Regions from separate parts of the Priestia sp. LL-8 genome, predicted to be linked through region 1. Evidence: riboswitches for the same ligand, from Rfam matches in the RefSeq annotation. Region 1 holds a riboswitch; each other region holds the start of a gene.

Region 1 (4,573 bases):
AGTGAAGTGTAGTCATATGTTGGTTGATATAAATTAATTAATTCTCCACCGTGTGCTTGAATTGTTGTCATTTTGTAAAATCCTCCTTAAGTAATTAACACAATATAATAAAAAGCAATTGAATCACGCAGTCATTTTTTCTTTTTCCGACTGCAAGCTTGCTCTTTTTCTTCTAGTCGTTCTAGCTAAGCTTAGAACACCTGCTGTGGCAATGCAGCCACTAGCTAGCACCACAAATGAATATAAGTCGCTTTCAAGTACTAATTTCACAAGAACATATGAGATTACGAGTGAAAATACAGGGGATACCACCCAAACCTTTAACATTTGAATGACCACTTCGCGCTGTTCTTTCGTAAATCCCGTTTTCGCTGCGCCTATCCCAATAATAGAAGACGTAGTGACCTGTGTAAGCGGTACTGGCAAACCAAACAGTGAAGCTGCTGTAACAAGAGAAGCACCAGTACCTGAAATAATGCAGCCTTCCCCTACAGAATAGCGAGTAATTTTTTTTCCGTTTGTTTCAATAACTCGGCCTCCTAGTAAAAGAGCTCCGAGTGCCACCGCCAATCCTCCTGCTATGACACCCGTTGTAGCATCCATTAACCCAGCTCCTACTAGAGGACCGACAGCATTTGCCACATTATTCATTCCAGCTGAGAAGGCTTCAAAGAATCCCGTCGCTATAACTAAAATCGTTAAAACTCTTTTCCACTTTCCCTCTGCTTCTTTTTTATGCGCTCTGCGTTTTATCACTTTCCCAATCAAAAAAGCAATGACAAATGAAACTAGCGGAACAATAATCCAAAAAGACATGACAATTAAAAGTTTTTCTACATACAGAGATTGATAAGCTACTCCTACTCCAACAACTGAGCCAACTGTTACTTCACTTGTTGATAGAGGGATACCAATCAAATTCGCGAAAAAGAGTGACAGCGTTGCAGCAGCCAGAATGATAATAACTAATTCTACTGACAGCAGTTTTTCAGGTATGATACCTGAACTGATGGTTTTTACCACCTCACCGCCTCCGGTAACAGCTCCGAGCACAATTCCTACAGCACAGATGAACAGGGCCACTCTTCGCTTTTTAATTGCACCGGAGCCGTATGAAACGCCCATAGCAGCTGCTGCACCGCTTGCCCCAATATTCATTGCAAAAAAAAGCGCAATGATAAAGGCAACATATAAAAGCATCATTTATTCAGCTCTTTCGTATTTAAGATTCGTGTAATCCGCACTCAACTTTTTGTGTACCCGCCCATCTTCCTGAACGTAAATCGTCTACATTATAGGCAGGTGCGGTACAGGGCTCACAGCCGATACTTGGGTAGCCTTGATCATGAAGTTTGTTGTACGGCAAATCATGCTTATACACATAGCGCCAAATTTCTTTCCATGACCAATGAATTAACGGACAAACTTTCACCTTCTTGAATTTCTCATCTTTATTAAAATAATTCGTGTTGGCACGAGACTCAGACTGCTCGCGTCTCAAACCGGAAATCCACGCATCATAAGGAGCAAGGGATTCTCTTAGCGGAATGATTTTTCGAATTTGACAGCATAAGTTAGGCTGACTCTTCCAAAGCTCATCTCCATGTTTTTCAGCTTGTTCTGCAAGAGTTAAATCCGGCTTTTTCATATGAATACGTAAATCAGGGAAGCGTTCTTTAATTGCATCAATCACTTCATATGTTTCTTTAAAATGAACGCCTGTATCTAAAAAGACAATTTCAGCGTCTTTTTTCACTTTTGAAATTAAATCAATTAACACGATTCCTTCGATCCCAAAGCTTGACGCATAAATAATTGAATCTCCGTAGGTATCATACGCCCACTGCAATGCTGAAAGGGCTCCTTTTGTTTCATCTTTACTGTCGAACTCTGGAAATGTATCGCTCCAGTTTTCGTACGTATATAAGTCTGCCATTTTCTCCACTCCAATTCTTAGTTATCCGCGTTATCCAATAAAAAAAGACGGTTTTACCCACTAGAATTGGATAAAACCGCCTCTAGTGTGTCTAGTCAGCGAAACTATTTAATTCTTACTTTGCTTCGGCGTGTTCAAAAATTTGTTTTAAGTCGGGGTTTACAGTCATTGGTTTCCCTTCTCAAATTATCGCTTGCGCTATATCAAAATAAAAAGTCTTCCGTATTGAAAGACTGGGTAGGCAATAAATTTTCACCTTATCTTTCAAAATGATACACACTTTGCTGGAATTAGCACCTTGCTAAGCAGGTTGCCGGGGTTCAGCGGGCCAGATCCCTCCACCACTCTTGATAAGCATTTTTTAAAAATTTTAGCATATTTAGAATATTTGTCAACATTAAAAATCATATATCCGATAAGAAAACTATACTTTAAATTCACAGAAATATCTATACTTTTATTTAAAACAACATATGTAAATTTAACCCAAATGTGAACATATCAGTTTATAAAACGCTTTCTTTTTTCTCCAACTTTTGATGTTCTCTTGCTAAATAAAACGCAAAATCTCTCTATAAAATTAATAGCGGATTTATAAGCTTTACGGATAATTCACCCACATTAGCACACATTACAGATAACACTGACTGACAGATAGGAGCTATATAAGATGGAGAGACAACCCTTTCAATTAGACGATACAATTAAAAATAATGTACGAACATATTTACAGCAGATTTCAACTGAAGCCTCTAATTTAATTAAACATTTAGACACGAGTGATCATTGTATCCTATGTGATTTTGAGGAGATGAGAAGGTTATTTCAAGATGTTCAAGCTACGGCCGCCTCTTATTACTTGCGTCATTACTTATCGCCTTATACATTTGAATATGCTGCTCTGTCCTTAGCTATTCATAACCTCTCTGAGAAACGTCACGGCGCTTTAATTGTCATTGAACGGGAACAAAATGTAGATCCTCTTATTCAAAAAGGAATGCCTATTCAAGCTCCTGTCAGCGCTACGCTAGTTGAGACGCTGTTCTATCCAGGAACACCCTTACATGACGGAGCTGTCCTAATTAGAAATAATCAGCTTATTTCGGCTGCTAATGTTTTACCTCTCTCGTCTATTATTTCAACGAACAAAAAATTGGGAACACGTCACCGTGCAGCCATTGGAATGTCAGAAAAATCGGATGCATTAATTTTAGTTGTATCTGAAGAAACAGGCAAAATTTCGTTTGCGCTTGATGGAAGCCTCTACCCTATTCACTCCAGCAAAAATATGATTTAAGAGCCCTTTCCTGATAAGCAGCCCTATCTTGACTTCTATATCCTTTCTCTTTAATATATTTCATAGTTTTTACATACTATAGATACGGGTGATGCATATGGCAATTTTAAAATTTGAACATGTAGGCGTTCAAGTAAAGGATATAGAAAAATCTATTGAGTTCTATACACAAAAGGTGGGATTAGAGCTCATCGAAACACTACCACATACCGATCCGTCTTTGAAGCTAGCTTTTCTAGGTTTAGAAGGCAATGTAATCGTAGAGTTAATTCAAGGGTATAACTCAAGCTTACCTAATGAAGGTAAAGTTCATCATTTTGCGCTGGCAGTAGATGGAATTGAAGAGGAGTTTGAGCGTTTAAAATCAGCAGGCGTTTCATTTGTGGAAGAAAACATTGTAACTTTGCCAAATGGAGCAAGATACTTATTTTTCTATGGTCCAGACAAAGAATGGATTGAATATTACGAAGTAAAAAGATAAAGATATCTTATACCTTCAGTGAAAAATGGTCATACTGTGGCTATGACTAATCACTGGAGGTATTTTTATGATGGAATGGCTATTATTTCGACTTTTTCGTCGTTCTATTTTAGTGCGGCTTCTTTTTATTATCGGCTGCCTTGTTTTACTTTTCGGCATGCTTATACATTTCCTAGAGCCGCAAACGTTTGGGAATGTGTTTGAAGGAATTTGGTGGGTTATTATTACAATCTCTACTATAGGGTACGGTGATTTTGCTCCCACCACTACGATTGGAAGGTTAGCTGCAATTATTTTAGTCCTCATTGGAACGGGATTTATTACTACTTATTTTGTCACGCTTTCTAAAATTGCTGTTTCCGCTGAGAGCGCTTATCTGGAAGGGAATTTAAAGTTTTATGGAAAAGATCACTTCATCGTTGTGGGGTGGAATGAGCGCGCCAAACTCGTGTTAGAGTCTTATCGCGACGCATTTCATAAAGAAGACATTGTTCTTATCGACGACTCTTTGACTAAAAACCCCATGATCTGTGATCGCGTTCATTTTATTAAAGGAAGTCCCTCTCACTATGAGGTATTAGAACTTGCTAATGCTCGGTACGCAAAAAAAGTGCTGATTACTGCGGATCAGCATAAGACAGAAGAATATGCAGACATGAATACTATTGTTACGCTAGTCGCTCTGCAAGGACTGAACCCTTCTATTTACAGCATCGTTGAACTGTTAACAAAAAAGCATATTCAAAATGCGCAAAATTTGGGGGTAAATGAAATGATTAAAACAAACGAGTTGATTAGTCAGGTCATGTACGAACATATTTTTGTAAAAAAATTAGAGAGTTTAAGAAAAGAATAGTCC
Region 2 (4,573 bases), 3.5 Mb from region 1:
AAGGATCGATGACTAAGGAATGTCCGGCAAATGTATTATTAGGATCTTGGCCTACACGATTACACGCGACTACATAGCATTGATTTTCGATTGCGCGGCTAATGAGCAGTGCTTTCCAGTGGGCAAGTCTTGGAGCCGGCCACTGAGCGACAACAAACAAGACTTCTGCTCCGCTGCTAGTATGAACCCGAATCCATTCTGGAAAACGAATATCGTAACAAATAACTCCTGCGCATAAAGACTGTTCAAGTGTAAAAAGATTTTTTGCCGTTCCTGCTTCTAGATAGAGGTGCTCATCCATTAATTTAAACAAGTGCAGTTTACTGTATTGTGATACTTCACGACCTTTTCGGTCAAAAATATACATTGTATTCGTGACGCCTTGCTCTGTTTTTTTCGCGATCGAACCTGCCACAATATTTACTTCGTTCGTTTTGGCAAACTGAGAGATTAATTGCTTGGCCTGCTGTCCTTCATCATCTGCAATTTCGTCTAGTCGCGTCAAATCATAAGCTGTATCCCATAGCTCAGGAAGCACCAGGATATCAGGTTTTTCTTGCAGCGCTTCTGTCATTTTTTGTTGAATATATTTTCGGTTTTTAGTTGGGTTTCCAAACGCAATATCAAGTTGCAAACACGTAATTTTTACACTCACTTTATCATCCGTCCTTTTTTAGTAGTTGAAAAAAATGACTTTACAAGTTGAGTATTACAATATATTATTTGTGACTAGAATTTCAAGAATTTTTTGAGAAGGTGTGCGATGATGAAACAATTTGAGCAATCGGAACTATTGAAAAGTTTACCAAAACAATTTTTTGCATCACTTGTAGGCAAGGTAGGAAAAGTAATGGCCCAAGGGCACGACGTTATTAACTTAGGGCAGGGAAATCCTGATCAGCCTACTCCTTCACATATTGTAGAAACACTGCAAAAAGCAAGTGCTAATCCTATGCATCATAAATATTCTCCATTTCGGGGGCATCAGTTTTTGAAAGAGGCCGTTGCGACTTTTTATAAGCGAGAATACGGGGTTGATGTGGATCCCGAAAAAGAAGTAGCTATTTTGTTTGGCGGGAAGGGTGGACTTGTTGAAATCCCGCAGTGCTTATTAAACCCTGGAGATACAGTGCTGGTTCCGGATCCTGGATATCCTGATTACTGGTCTGGAGTAGAGCTTGCAAAAGCCAAGATGGAAGTGATGCCGCTCACGGCTGAAAATCATTTTCTACCCGTATACGAAGAGATAAGTGAAAGTGCTAAAGAACAGGCAAAGCTCATGTTTTTAAACTATCCGAATAATCCTACTGGTGCAGTGGCAACGGCAGAATTTTTTGAAAACACCGTGGCGTTTGCTGCCAAGCACGATATTTGTGTGGTACACGACTTTGCCTACGGAGCAATTGGATTTGATGGTAAAAAGCCAATCAGCTTTTTACAGACTCCTGGTGCAAAAGAGACGGGAATTGAAATTTATACTCTTTCTAAAACGTATAACATGGCGGGATGGCGAGTTGGATTTGCTGTAGGAAATGAAAGTGTAGTAGAAGCTATTAATCTTCTTCAAGATCATATGTATGTCAGTCTCTTTGGGGCGATTCAAGAGGCAGCCGCCGTAGCTCTGTTAGAATCTCAACAATGTGTGAATGATTTAGTTAAGCGCTATGAATCTAGACGCAATACATTTATTCAAGGGCTTCAAGAAATTGGTTGGAACGTTACATCTCCAGCGGGCTCCTTTTTTGCATGGCTAAAAGTTCCTGGAGGATATACTTCTGAACAATTTTCAGATTTACTTCTTGAAAAAGCCCACGTTGTAGTGGCACCTGGAGTAGGATTCGGAACATATGGTGAAGGCTATGTGCGCGTAGGACTGCTGACGGATGAAGAGCGCATGAGAGAAGCTGTATCTCGAATAAAAAAATTAAATTTATTTTAAAAACGCATTGACAATCCTTTTTGAGTTGGCTTAATATGTAAGAAGTTAACGAGATTAATAACCGATAAATCCTAGCGGTATTTTTTATTTAGTATATAATCTACGAATTAAATTTAAATAAATAGCAACTTTCTTATTAAGAGTAGGTGGAGGGACTAGCCCGATGAAGCCCGGCAACCGACTTAACGCATGTTAAGCACGGTGCTAATTCTTGCAGCAGCAGCTGAGAGATAAGAAGAGCAACGAAAGCCTCTTCTTAATCACAGAAGAGGTTTTTTTTATTAACGATATTAAACAGCAAGGGAGTTTTTAGCATAATGAGTGAAATCGTTGCAAGCTACTTACTACATGACAATAAAGGAAATTTTCATAAAAAAGCGGAAGGTATCGCTTTAGGACTAACCGTCGGCTCATGGACAGATCTGCCGCTTTTAGATCAGCAGCAGCTTCAAAAGCATAAAGGGCGCGTCGTATCCGTAACTGAGCTTCAAGATTGCGAACGTGTTAACGGATATTTAGGCGGAGAGGTTAAGCAGGCTATTGTCAAAATTGCTTATCCAACTGCCAATTTTTCAAGAGATTTACCGGCTATTTTAGTTACGGTTTTCGGAAAACTATCACTTGATGGAAAAGTGAAATTATTAGACTTGGATTTTCCTGATGAATTATTAGCTGAATTCCCAGGACCGCGCTTTGGAATAGAAGGTATCCGAGAGAAACTAGGCGTTTATGACCGTCCGCTTGTGATGAGTATTTTTAAAGGCGTGATTGGAAGAGATATGACGTACTTAACAACTCAGCTGCGTGAGCAAGCGCTTGGCGGAGTGGATTTGGTTAAAGACGACGAGATTTTGTTTGATAGTGAACGAACACCTTTTGAAGCTCGCGTTACAGAAGGGAAAAAAGTACTGAATGAAGTATACGAAAAAACGGGACACCGCACGCTGTATGCTGTTAATTTAACGGGACGAACGTTTGAATTAAAAGAAAAAGCGAGAAAAGCAGCTGAGCTAGGAGCCGATGCTCTTTTATTCAACGTATTTGCTTACGGGTTAGACGTACTGCAGGCACTTCGAGAAGATGATGAAATTAACCTGCCGATTATGGCACACCCAGCTGTTAGCGGAGCGCTTACGCCATCAGAGTTTTACGGTTTTTCAAATTCATTACTGCTTGGAAAACTATTGCGCTTAGCCGGAGCGGATTTCTCACTGTTTCCATCACCATACGGAAGCGTAGCGCTTTCTCTTGAAGATACGACAGGCATTGCCTACGAATTAACGCGTCCTGTGTACAAATATAAGCAGACTTTCCCGGTTCCTTCAGCAGGAATTCATCCTGGAATGGTACCGCAGCTTGTGAAGGACTTTGGAATCGACAGCATTATTAATGCAGGAGGCGGAGTTCACGGTCATCCAGACGGCGCTATCGGAGGAGGAAAAGCATTCCGTGCGGCGATAGATGCAGTACTCTCTCATCAAACACTAGCCGAAAAAGCGGAAGAATCAAAAGAGTTGCAAAAAGCTTTGCAACTATGGGGAACAGTAGAGGTGAAAGCATGACATCGTTAAAAATCTTTTGTGACTTTGATGGAACAATCACAAATAGCGATAACATTATTGCTATTATGAAACAATTTGCTCCTCCGGAGTGGGAAAGTATTAAAGATGACGTGCTAGCACAGCGCGTTTCTATTCAAGAAGGAGTAGGGCAAATGTTTGCCTTACTCCCCGTGGAATTAAAGGAAGATATTATTTCTTATATTTTAAAGACGTCTGCTATTCGAGATGGATTTGATGATTTTATTGCCTATACAAAAGAGCATCATATTCCGCTTTATATTGTAAGCGGAGGAATTGACTTTTTTGTAAAACCGCTTTTGGGAAATCGAGTTGCAGAGGAAATGCTCTACTGCAACGGATCTGATTTTTCTGGTGAGCATATTTCCATTACGTGGCCTCATACATGTGATAAACAGTGTACAAATGACTGCGGCTGCTGTAAGCCAACGATTATTCGCAATTTTGCAGATGAAAGAGATCATACGGTTGTTATTGGCGATTCAATTACGGATTTGCAGGCTGCCAAATTAGCTGACACTGTCATTGCACGTGACTTTTTAATTGAAAAATGCGAAGAGCTATCTCTACCGTATCGTCCTTTTTCTACTTTTTATGATGTCATTCATCATTTACAAGAATTAACAGAAGAGGTGAAAGCATGAGTATCATGGCTCAGCAAAGGTTGCATGAGCTTGCGGATATAAAAGATGAGTTGGCAGAACGCGATTGGTTCTTCGGTACAAGCGGAAACTTAGCAATTAAAGTGGACCAAAATCCGACAACTTTCTTTGTATCAGCAAGTGGAAAAGACAAAAGAAAACGTACAAATGAAGATTTTTTATTAGTTGATCAACATGGAAAACCTGCAGAAGAAACGCATTTAAAGCCTTCTGCTGAAACGCTTTTACACGTTAAGATTTACGAGTTAACGAATGCTGGGTGCAGTCTTCATGTACATACAATCGACAACAACGTGATCTCTGAACTGTACGGAGATGAAGGGCTTATTTCATTCAAAGGCCAAGAAATTATTAAGGCACTGGGTATTTGGGAGGAAGATGCGGAAATTACT
Region 3 (4,573 bases), 1.1 Mb from region 1:
CCTGCAATACCGACAATTTCGCCTGCAGAAACGTGAAGAGACACATTTTGCAACACGTTTTTTTGTCCTTTTCCTTTTAAAAAGAGATTTTGTACGCTTAAATGAGAAGTGCTTTGTGATGGCACTCTTGCAGGACGCTCTTTTAATTCTCTCCCTACCATTAGGCTCGCTAAATGGTGAGCATTGGTATCTTCTTTACTTGTGACGCCGGCTACTTTACCATTTCGAAGAACTGTAATTCGGTCCGCTACTTCCATCACTTCTTGCAGCTTATGTGTAATAATAATGATGCTTTTTCCTTGAGAAGCCAAAAACCGGATTGTTTTTAATAGTTCCTTTACTTCATAAGGAGTAAGAACTGCGGTAGGCTCGTCTAAAATAATAATTTCTGCTCCTTGATACAGCACTTTTAAAATTTCAATCTTTTGCTGTTCCCCAATTGAGCAATGCTTTACTTTTTTATGAACATCCACTGAAATTTGATAAGTTTGGGTTAATTGCTGTACATCTGCTTTCGCCTGCTTTCTGTTGAAAAAGAGACCTTTCTTTGGCTCATGCCCCAAGACAATATTTTCAGCCACTGAAAAATGAGGAAAAACCATAAAATGCTGATGCACCATGCCTATTCCGTTTTTAATCGCATCCGCAGGAGATGAAAACGAAACAGGTTTCCCGTGCAGCTGAACACTTCCTGAACTCGGCTTTTCCATTCCGTAAAGCATCCTCATCAACGTTGTTTTACCAGCACCGTTTTCTCCGACCAGCGCGTGAACCTCGCCTTTTTTTAGCGTAAGAGACACGTTATCGTTTGCTAAAAATGAACCGTATTTCTTCGTCAAATTCGTTAACTGCAACAGCTCACTCATTCCATTCATTGCTCCTTTCCCTTTAGGTTTTTTTCAAAAATAAGAAAGAGAAGCCAGCCTTACTCGACTTCTCTTCTCAACTCACTTTGCTAACGGATCTTTTACCACTGTTTTTCCATCAATAATCGAATCTTTAATTTCTTTTAATTGATCAATTACATCTTGTCCTACAAAGTCATTAAGAGGTGTCTTGCTGTCTTGAGTCACATACGTTAACCCAACACCTTTTTCTTTTAAGCCGTATGTCACTACGCCCGATTTAAATTTGTCATTTGCGAGTGCTTCTACCGTTTCATAAGCAGCCGCATCAGATCCTTTTAACTGCGATAAAATGATATGCTCAGGATCTACTTCCGTACGGTCAATATCTTGTCCTGCCGTATAAAAACCTTTTTCTTTTGCTGCTTCAAATACACCCAAGTCGCCTACAGCTGATGCTCCAGCGATAAAATCAGCACCTTTTGAAGCTTGTAAAATAGCAAGTTCTTTTGCTTTAGCTGGATCAGAGAAACTTCCCACATAATTTACTAGAAACTCTGCTTTGGGATTTGTTGATTGTAATCCTTCTTTAAAGCTTACCGTCCATTTTTTTAATAATGGAATATCATCAGCTGCAACCATTCCTACTTTATTCGTTTTCGTAATCAATCCTGCGGCTGCTCCTAATAAATATGAAGCTTCTTGTTCACGGAATACAACGCTTCTTACATTTGGTAAATCAACCACTGTATCAATAATCGCAAATTGACGCTGCGGATTTTCTTGAGCTACTTTTTTCAACGCATCTTCGGATTCAAAAGAAGATGTAATAATCAAGTCATAATTTTCTGCTACGGCAGCACGCAAATTACTTTCAATGGCTGCTTGATCTGTAGATTCAATTGTCTTTACATCAATGTTATACTTCTTCCCAGCGCGTTTTGCTCCCTCATCCATTTGCTGAAAAAACGGGTTAACTCCAATCTTTTCAGGCAAAACAAGAGCAATTCGCTTCTTTCCTTTCTCTTCACTTCCACTGCTTTTTGTGCTTTTTGACTGACAGCCAGTTACGAGTAGTACAAGCGCAACTGCTAAAATAAGAAATCTCTTCATTTAACTTACTCCCCCTATAATATAAAAAAGCTCTTCCTTTATATAAAGGAAGAGCTCGTTAACCAAACGTCTCTTCCTCATCTTCAAGAACATACTGTTCTTAAGGATTTGGCACCATTCTGTCATAGACAGCGGTTGCCGGGTTTCACAGGGCCAGTCCCTCCACCTCTCTTGATAAGGAAAACAATAGCTATTTGTTTTATGTAATATAGTCAATATTAATAGTTTTTTAATAATTGTCAATATTATTTTTCTTTTTCATACAAAAAAACTTTAAAAACAGATAGGATTATATGGTTTTAGTCTACTAAAATAGAAGTTAAAGCCTTTACCTCATTTCTTGAATCATTCTATACTTCTTCACAAAGCGCTTATACTGAATTTGTTGACTGTCGAAAGGATTTAGTGGTAGCAAATAAATTCTATTATGCTTCTTCGGTTAATGTGTTATTAATTGAAACCACTTTACCAATAATGTTAGACTTTTCCTTAGCGATATTGTTAAGAGGTGTTAATGTTGAAATTAATGAAAGAATTATCTGGCATAGCCATTGGGCTTATTATCGCTTTAGCCGTTTCAAAAATATTTTTTGATACCCCGACCAACATTGGAATCGTAGTTATTTTTATTACGAGTATGGTCGTAACAGGGGTAGCAAGAGCAAAACTAAGATGAGATAATCTAACAAAAAAACACCACCTTTTATTCGCAAGGTGGTGTTTTCTTTTAATGATTTTAGTATGTAGTAATTCTAAGTGAAGGCCTTTACCCTTCTCCATCAATCATCGTATACTGCCTTGCAAAGCGCTTGTAGTAAATTTGCTCATCCTCTTGCCCATCGTTAAAAACAAGTCGGTTATGATCAATATCTTTTTCTTTTAACACATAGCCTTTTTCATTCATCAGTTGAATATATTCATCTAAATGTCCTTTTTTCACCATATAGTGAAGAGCATCATCTGAATCCTTAGTCTCTGCTACACCTTGACTTCCCACCTCTAACTTGAATACAGCTGTTGCTGTTTGAATCGGACGGTAATCGCCAAACACTCTTTCCCAATTTAATAGCAGCAGCGCGCCGAAAATTATGATACATCCTCCAGCCGCTACGGTTAGTAAAAATCGTTTTGACACTTCTTTCTCTCCTCTACATTCTTTTTCTTCTATTCAATACAACAGATCGCCCTAAACTTGTTTTTACGCCAAGCCCTAGATACACAGCTGCAATATAGATATATATTTAACAAATACTTGATTTATTGTATCATAATTACAATTATTATCCGGTTTTTTATAAAGCATTAGAACCTTCTTCATATTACGTTTTTTTACCTAATAAAGGAATATAAACCACCCTTTTCACCTATGATAAATGAATCGTTTTTTGCTTTTTGCTTTACCTGACGTTTACATTCTAAAAGACGTGTTACATTATATATATCAGTTACCAACTCAACTAAGACTCCTTGACTATTCTGGCCTACCTTCTCTTTTAGGTAGACTGAGGTTGCTAAATCGTTATATATAGGAGGAAAAAATCATGAAAATGACACAACGACTATCAAAAGCGGCGGCGGCGGCAACGATTACAGGAATTGCGGCTTTTGGATTTGCTCCTGTCGCTCAGCTTGATACACCAGCACATGCAGCTACATCTCAAGAAACAAGCAGTCAAAGTCAAACAGCTGTAAAGAACATTAACGAAATTTATAACGCCGCAGTAAAAGGTGAAGTACCACGATTAACAGCAGACTTTAAAATTGGCAAAACCCTGCGTCAAGACGTTCGCGATCAGTTCGGTCCGCCGCCTGAAGGTTCATCAAATAGCTTTGACTACTATCACGCGGAAATGGGCCATCCTGGGTATGCATTTGGCTATGACCAAAATAACGTCATCAACGAAATTCGCTATTTTGGTACGAATGTAGAGCGTCAAACAAACTTAGGGTCCATCACGCAAGCTAACTTAAAGAAAGAATTAGGTCAGCCAAACTTTACAGGTAAAGTAAAAGGTGATGGTACGACTCAAACGAGATACACGTATCATGCCGGCGCCTATGACCTTGAATTTATTTTTGATGATAGCAAAACATTAAATCACGTAAATTTAGTTGCGAAACCTTAGTTCATAGAAAAAGTAGCAGACAGCCTGCTACTTTTTTTCATGAAATAAAACTAGTGCTGAATCAGCTACGTGTTCATACCCAATCTCCATATAAATCTTGTTAGACGTAGGGTTTGTAGTGTCCGTGTATAGACTTGTTGTTTGAAAACCGCTGTCTAGCATAAGCTGAGAAAGCGTGGACACACAGCTTGAGGCATAGCCTTTTTTACGTTCTTCCCGCGGCGTGTATACAAAGTTAATTGTAATGTTATGAGTCGTTGGACGCGTAGAATTGGCAATCGACACATACTTCCCGTTCACTTCCCATAAAAATAACCGTTCTGCTTCAATAAAAGCTTCGCCTGTTTTGACAGCTTGTTCTTTTGACACAGGCTCTCCAACAATACCCATAAACTCCCAAATCCATTCTGTCACGAGCGGAAGGTGCTCCAACCTTGCTTTTACCAGCACTCCGTCCGCGTCCACAGCTTTTTTTACTTTGTCTAATCG
Region 4 (4,573 bases), 2.6 Mb from region 1:
ATATTTGTTTTCCCTTTTGATAAGTGAACGGCATTAATATTTTGTTCGTAATTAAGTTCTTGAATCACTTCTTCCACCAGTCGGCGCTTTTCTTCTTTTACATACGGATGATTATTTAACACCCGTGACACGGTCGAAACAGATACACCAGCTTTTTTTGCGATATCTCGGATATTTGTCATGTTTTCACCTTTTTCTCTTGCGCTGAAACGCGTTTCATACTTTATTCTCATTATAAAGTGAAGCGGCAATAAGCTAAACCCGTTACAATCATCTTTTTATTCATTTATACAAGGAGGTCATGTCATGGGTATTTTATTATTTATTTTATTATGCGGAATTGAAATCGGAGGAGCGGCTTATGCACTTAAACAAAATGAGACGATTTGGAAGGAATTAGGTGAAGAAAAACCGACTGATTTTTTCAAGCAGTAAAAAAAGAGGTTGAGACATAACGAAATGAATCCAATCTCAAGACGAACAACTAGTATACATGAGCTGAACCGCTTGTGACACTCCAGTTGATTTCCGTGCAAGACTTTGCTGTCCGCGGGAGTCTTCGCCTTGCCCTCTAATCAACTGCTAGAAGGACCTACACACATGAAACCTGCGTTTAACACAACAAAAAAAACGAACCACTAATCAAACATCTTGATCAATGGTTCGTTTTTCACTTCATCTAAAATACTTTCGTTCCAGCCTCTTTAGATTAAGCAGCCTCTTTAGATGATTTTGATTTTTTATTTAAACGTGGAAAGCCAATTACAATCGCAATGATACCGCAAACCGCTGTTAACATTGGATAGAATGTAAATGGAATAATCTCAATCGGTGAAACTTTAGCAAATCCTGCTGCTAGAAGCATTTGTGCACCGTAAGGGATAAGCCCTTGAACGCTGCATGAAAACAAGTCGAGCAGACTGGCTGATTTACGATTATCAATTGAATACTTATCAGAGATTTCTTTCGCTAACGGACCTGCTGTAATAATTGAAATCGTGTTATTAGCCGTGGCTAAATTAGTTAAACTTACCAATCCAGCGATACTGAATTCTCCGCCTTTTTTTGTTTGAATGCGTCGTGTTAATAAGTTCAATAAGAACTGAATACCGCCGTTATAGCGAATGAGTTCAACCATTCCGCCAATTAAAAGAGATAAAATAATTAATTCCGACATTCCGCCAATACCTTCTGTCACAGTTTTAGCAAGAGAAGAAAGCGTGTAGCTTCCGTCAGCTAATCCAATCACGCCGGCTAATACAATTCCTCCGGTTAAAATGCTTAATACGTTTGCACCAAATATGGCAGCAACTAGTACGCCGACATAAGGCAAGATTTTAAACCAGCTAAAATCTTTAATTTCTACTGATGATGTATTGCCTAGCGTCATTACAAGTAATAAAACTACCGTAACAATCGCTGCAGGAAGTACGATAAAAAAGTTTACTTTTAATTTATCTGACATATTTGTTTTTTGCGTACGAACTGCTGCAATGGTCGTATCAGAGATTACGGATAAATTATCTCCAAACATTGCACCACCAACAACGGCAGCAATTGCCAATGTAATGGATACATGCGCCTGCTCACTGATTCCTACAGCGATAGGCCCTAATGCAGCGATTGTTCCCATTGACGTTCCCATCGAAATTGAAATGAATGCGCCAATAACAAAGATTCCGACTACCACTAAGCTTTGCGGAAGAACAGACAGAGCTAAGTTTACCGTTGAATCAACAGCTCCCATGCCTTTAGCGACTTGAGAAAAAGCACCTGCTAAAATAAAAATAAGTACCATAATAATGATATCAGGATGCCCTGCTCCTTTAGCAAATCGTTCCACTTTTACATTAAGTGAATCTTTGCGGTTCATAGCCAGCGCCACAATGGCTGCAATGATAATGGCTACTAATACAGGCAGCTTATAAAAATCTCCCGTTATGATTCCTGATCCGACAAACAGGACTAAAAAGACGCCCAGCGGTAACAGCGCCCAGCCGTTTCCTTTTTGTTGTTCCATTCTTAACACCTCTTGTTTACGTAATAAAAAAAGACCTCTTCTTATTGATAAGAAGAGGTCTCTTATTTGTATCATAAGATTACCCTTCTCATCTTCCAAACGAAACATCGTCTGCTGGATTTGGCACCGCACTGCGTACAGCCAGTTGCCGAGACATCATAGGGCCAGTCCCTCCGTCTCTCTTGATAAGAAGTTTATAGTTGTTTTAAAAATAGTCTTTCACTACTGTAATCTCTTTTTATTTAATTGTCAAATGCTATTTTAGAAAAATATATAGTGTGAAAATTCCCACATCAATTAGCTACGTCTCGTTTTAAAAACGCCACCCAAGCTACGCCCATGAAGAAGACAAAGTGTGCAACTAAGATGAAGATTGAAAATGGAATTGTCATGCCGTCAAACATCGTCTTCATTCCGTCCATATACTGCACAAAGTTTGTGTTGGCGAACAGTAAAAATTTCCCCCACCATAAACCAAACTGTGATACTATCCCAGTTACTGCTTTCGCCCCGATACTTACGACAATAGCTAGACTTGAAGCAAGCGCACTGTTTCTAAATAAAGACGACAGCATGAATGCGAACGTCATCATCATAAACGTTTCCATATACGCACTGTCATACGTAAGCGTAATGTTTTTAAGCAGCTGTGCATCTCCTTCTAGACTGGTAAATCCAAAGAACAATGCTCCCCATACAAACGAAAAAAGTAAATAGCTCAGTAAGTAATACAAGCTAATTAAAATGAGCGTTATGTACTTGGACGTTAAAATCGTTGAGCGTCTAGCTGGACGAATTAAAAGAAGCTTAATGGTACCTGCTTCAAACTCTTTTGCAACCATTGACCCTCCAACAGCAAGCGCGAAAAATTGAACGAGAATCAGCATACCTGAACTAAATGACAGGAAGTTCAAAATGTTGTCTTCTGTTCCTGCACTGTTTGCTACTTTTTTCATTAAAAGAGCCATACAAAGAGTTAAAATGCCGATTGTAATAAACGTGATTTTTGTACTTCTTTTGTGAAACCATTTCATGTGTTCATTTTGAATTAGCTTAAGCATGGTGCTCTCCTTCCGTAACGGACATAAACGAATCTTCAAGCGTCTCATACACAGGGGTAATTCGGTAGACTAAAATATCGCTGTCCACTAATTTTTTATTCACAGCTGGAATTTGCTCTTTTACAATCGCCACGTCGATACTATGTGATCTCACCGTTACTTCAAATTCTTGTGATAAAAGATCCGTTGCTTTTTGTGCATCAGACACTTCAAATTCTACGTACATTCCTTGATCTTGACGATTTGGAGATAGATCTTGAATAGCTTTTAACTCGCCGTTTTGAATAATACCAACGCGGTCACATAGTGCTTCTACCTCTTTTAATAAGTGGCTCGCGATTAAAATTGAAATTCCTTCTTCCCTGCAAAGCGTTTGTAAATATGTACGAAATTCTCTCATTCCCGCTGGGTCTAGACCGTTTGTTGGCTCGTCTAGTAAAAGCAATGCAGGTTTATGTAAAATAGCTTGAGCTACTCCTAAACGCTGTCTCATCCCAAGAGAATACGTCTTCACTTTTGCATGAATGCTGTTTTCAAGTTTTACTAAAGCAATCACTTCATCCAAGCGTTCTGATGTGATCCCTTCATGCATATTCGCAAAGTGTTTTAAATTTTGATAGCCCGTCAGATAATCATAGAACTCAGGGTTTTCAATAATCGCTCCAATTGATTTCATAGCTGATGTAAACTGTTCCTTTAAAGGAAAGCCGTTAACGGTAATCGTTCCCTCTGTTTCTTTAATGAGTCCTACGACGGTACGAATTAGCGTTGTCTTTCCAGAGCCATTCGGACCAAGCAACCCGAAAATCTCACCGCGCTCAACCGATAAGGATACATCATGCAAAATGGTTTTCTTCCCAATTACTTTACTGACATGATCTACTTGTAGCACTGTTTCTGTCATCATGTACATCCTTTCTTTAATTAGCAATACGCCTTCTATTGTTTCTCTTTTTTAACTATTTGTCTACTATAACCTTATTTTTGGAAAAGTAGCTCATTCAAATCATTCGTATTATCCGCTTACATTTGATAAAATAAAACAAACTTTAGTTAGAGGAGGACTCCTACATAATGAACTTAACCGTATACCTTGCCGGGCAAATTCACGATAACTGGCGAGACGAAATTAAAAACCAAGCAGAACAATTAAACCTTCCCCTTACCTTTGTCGGTCCGATGACAGACCATGACCGCTCCGACAACATTGGAGAAGAAATTTTAGGAAAACAGCCTAACGCTGTCTTAAAAGATGAAGCTGCTTCTCAAATTAATAATTTACGTACGCAGGTGCTCCTTAAAAAATCTGATGTGGTTATTGCTTTATTTGGCGAAAAATACAAGCAGTGGAACAGCGCAATGGATGCGGCAACAGCCATTGCATTAGATAAACCGCTAATTTTGGTTCGCCCAGAAAAACTGCATCACCCGCTTAAAGAACTATCAAACAAAGCGCAAGTTGTAGTCGAAACGCCAGAACAAGCTCTTCAAG

Evidence for each region. Region 1 has a riboswitch for S-adenosylmethionine ahead of U9R83_RS24600 (phosphoadenylyl-sulfate reductase). Riboswitches for the same ligand answer to the same signal wherever they lie in the genome.
Region 2: it holds a riboswitch for S-adenosylmethionine, as region 1 does, so the genes downstream of both, mtnW (2,3-diketo-5-methylthiopentyl-1-phosphate enolase) here and U9R83_RS24600 (phosphoadenylyl-sulfate reductase) in region 1, are expected to answer to the same signal.
Region 3: it holds a riboswitch for S-adenosylmethionine, as region 1 does, so the genes downstream of both, U9R83_RS18885 (BMP family lipoprotein) here and U9R83_RS24600 (phosphoadenylyl-sulfate reductase) in region 1, are expected to answer to the same signal.
Region 4: it holds a riboswitch for S-adenosylmethionine, as region 1 does, so the genes downstream of both, U9R83_RS10935 (Na+/H+ antiporter NhaC family protein) here and U9R83_RS24600 (phosphoadenylyl-sulfate reductase) in region 1, are expected to answer to the same signal.

What each region holds. Positions count from the first base shown of each region.
Region 1 is NZ_JAZAQH010000001.1:4,704,686-4,709,258, forward strand. Features, by position in the region: gene sat (sulfate adenylyltransferase) at 1-71, opposite strand, end outside; gene U9R83_RS24595 (inorganic phosphate transporter) at 124-1,203, opposite strand; gene U9R83_RS24600 (phosphoadenylyl-sulfate reductase) at 1,223-1,936, opposite strand; SAM riboswitch class I at 2,191-2,293, opposite strand; gene cdaS (sporulation-specific diadenylate cyclase CdaS) at 2,607-3,233, shown strand; gene U9R83_RS24610 (VOC family protein) at 3,331-3,714, shown strand; gene U9R83_RS24615 (potassium channel family protein) at 3,782-4,570, shown strand.
Region 2 is NZ_JAZAQH010000001.1:1,247,355-1,251,927, forward strand. Features, by position in the region: gene U9R83_RS06305 (carbon-nitrogen family hydrolase) at 1-655, opposite strand, end outside; gene U9R83_RS06310 (pyridoxal phosphate-dependent aminotransferase) at 767-1,939, shown strand; SAM riboswitch class I at 2,070-2,176, shown strand; gene mtnW (2,3-diketo-5-methylthiopentyl-1-phosphate enolase) at 2,257-3,501, shown strand; gene U9R83_RS06320 (2-hydroxy-3-keto-5-methylthiopentenyl-1-phosphate phosphatase) at 3,498-4,163, shown strand; gene U9R83_RS06325 (methylthioribulose 1-phosphate dehydratase) at 4,160-4,573, shown strand, end outside.
Region 3 is NZ_JAZAQH010000001.1:3,604,929-3,609,501, forward strand. Features, by position in the region: gene U9R83_RS18880 (ABC transporter ATP-binding protein) at 1-866, opposite strand, end outside; gene U9R83_RS18885 (BMP family lipoprotein) at 948-1,958, opposite strand; SAM riboswitch class I at 2,033-2,139, opposite strand; gene U9R83_RS18890 (hypothetical protein) at 2,473-2,634, shown strand; gene U9R83_RS18895 (hypothetical protein) at 2,725-3,093, opposite strand; gene U9R83_RS18900 (YjgB family protein) at 3,500-4,084, shown strand; gene U9R83_RS18905 (GNAT family N-acetyltransferase) at 4,112-4,573, opposite strand, start outside.
Region 4 is NZ_JAZAQH010000001.1:2,153,436-2,158,008, reverse strand. Features, by position in the region: gene U9R83_RS10945 (LacI family DNA-binding transcriptional regulator) at 1-182, opposite strand, end outside; gene U9R83_RS10940 (hypothetical protein) at 307-435, shown strand; gene U9R83_RS10935 (Na+/H+ antiporter NhaC family protein) at 710-2,020, opposite strand; SAM riboswitch class I at 2,106-2,212, opposite strand; gene U9R83_RS10930 (ABC transporter permease) at 2,314-3,081, opposite strand; gene U9R83_RS10925 (ABC transporter ATP-binding protein) at 3,074-3,985, opposite strand; gene U9R83_RS10920 (YtoQ family protein) at 4,156-4,573, shown strand, end outside.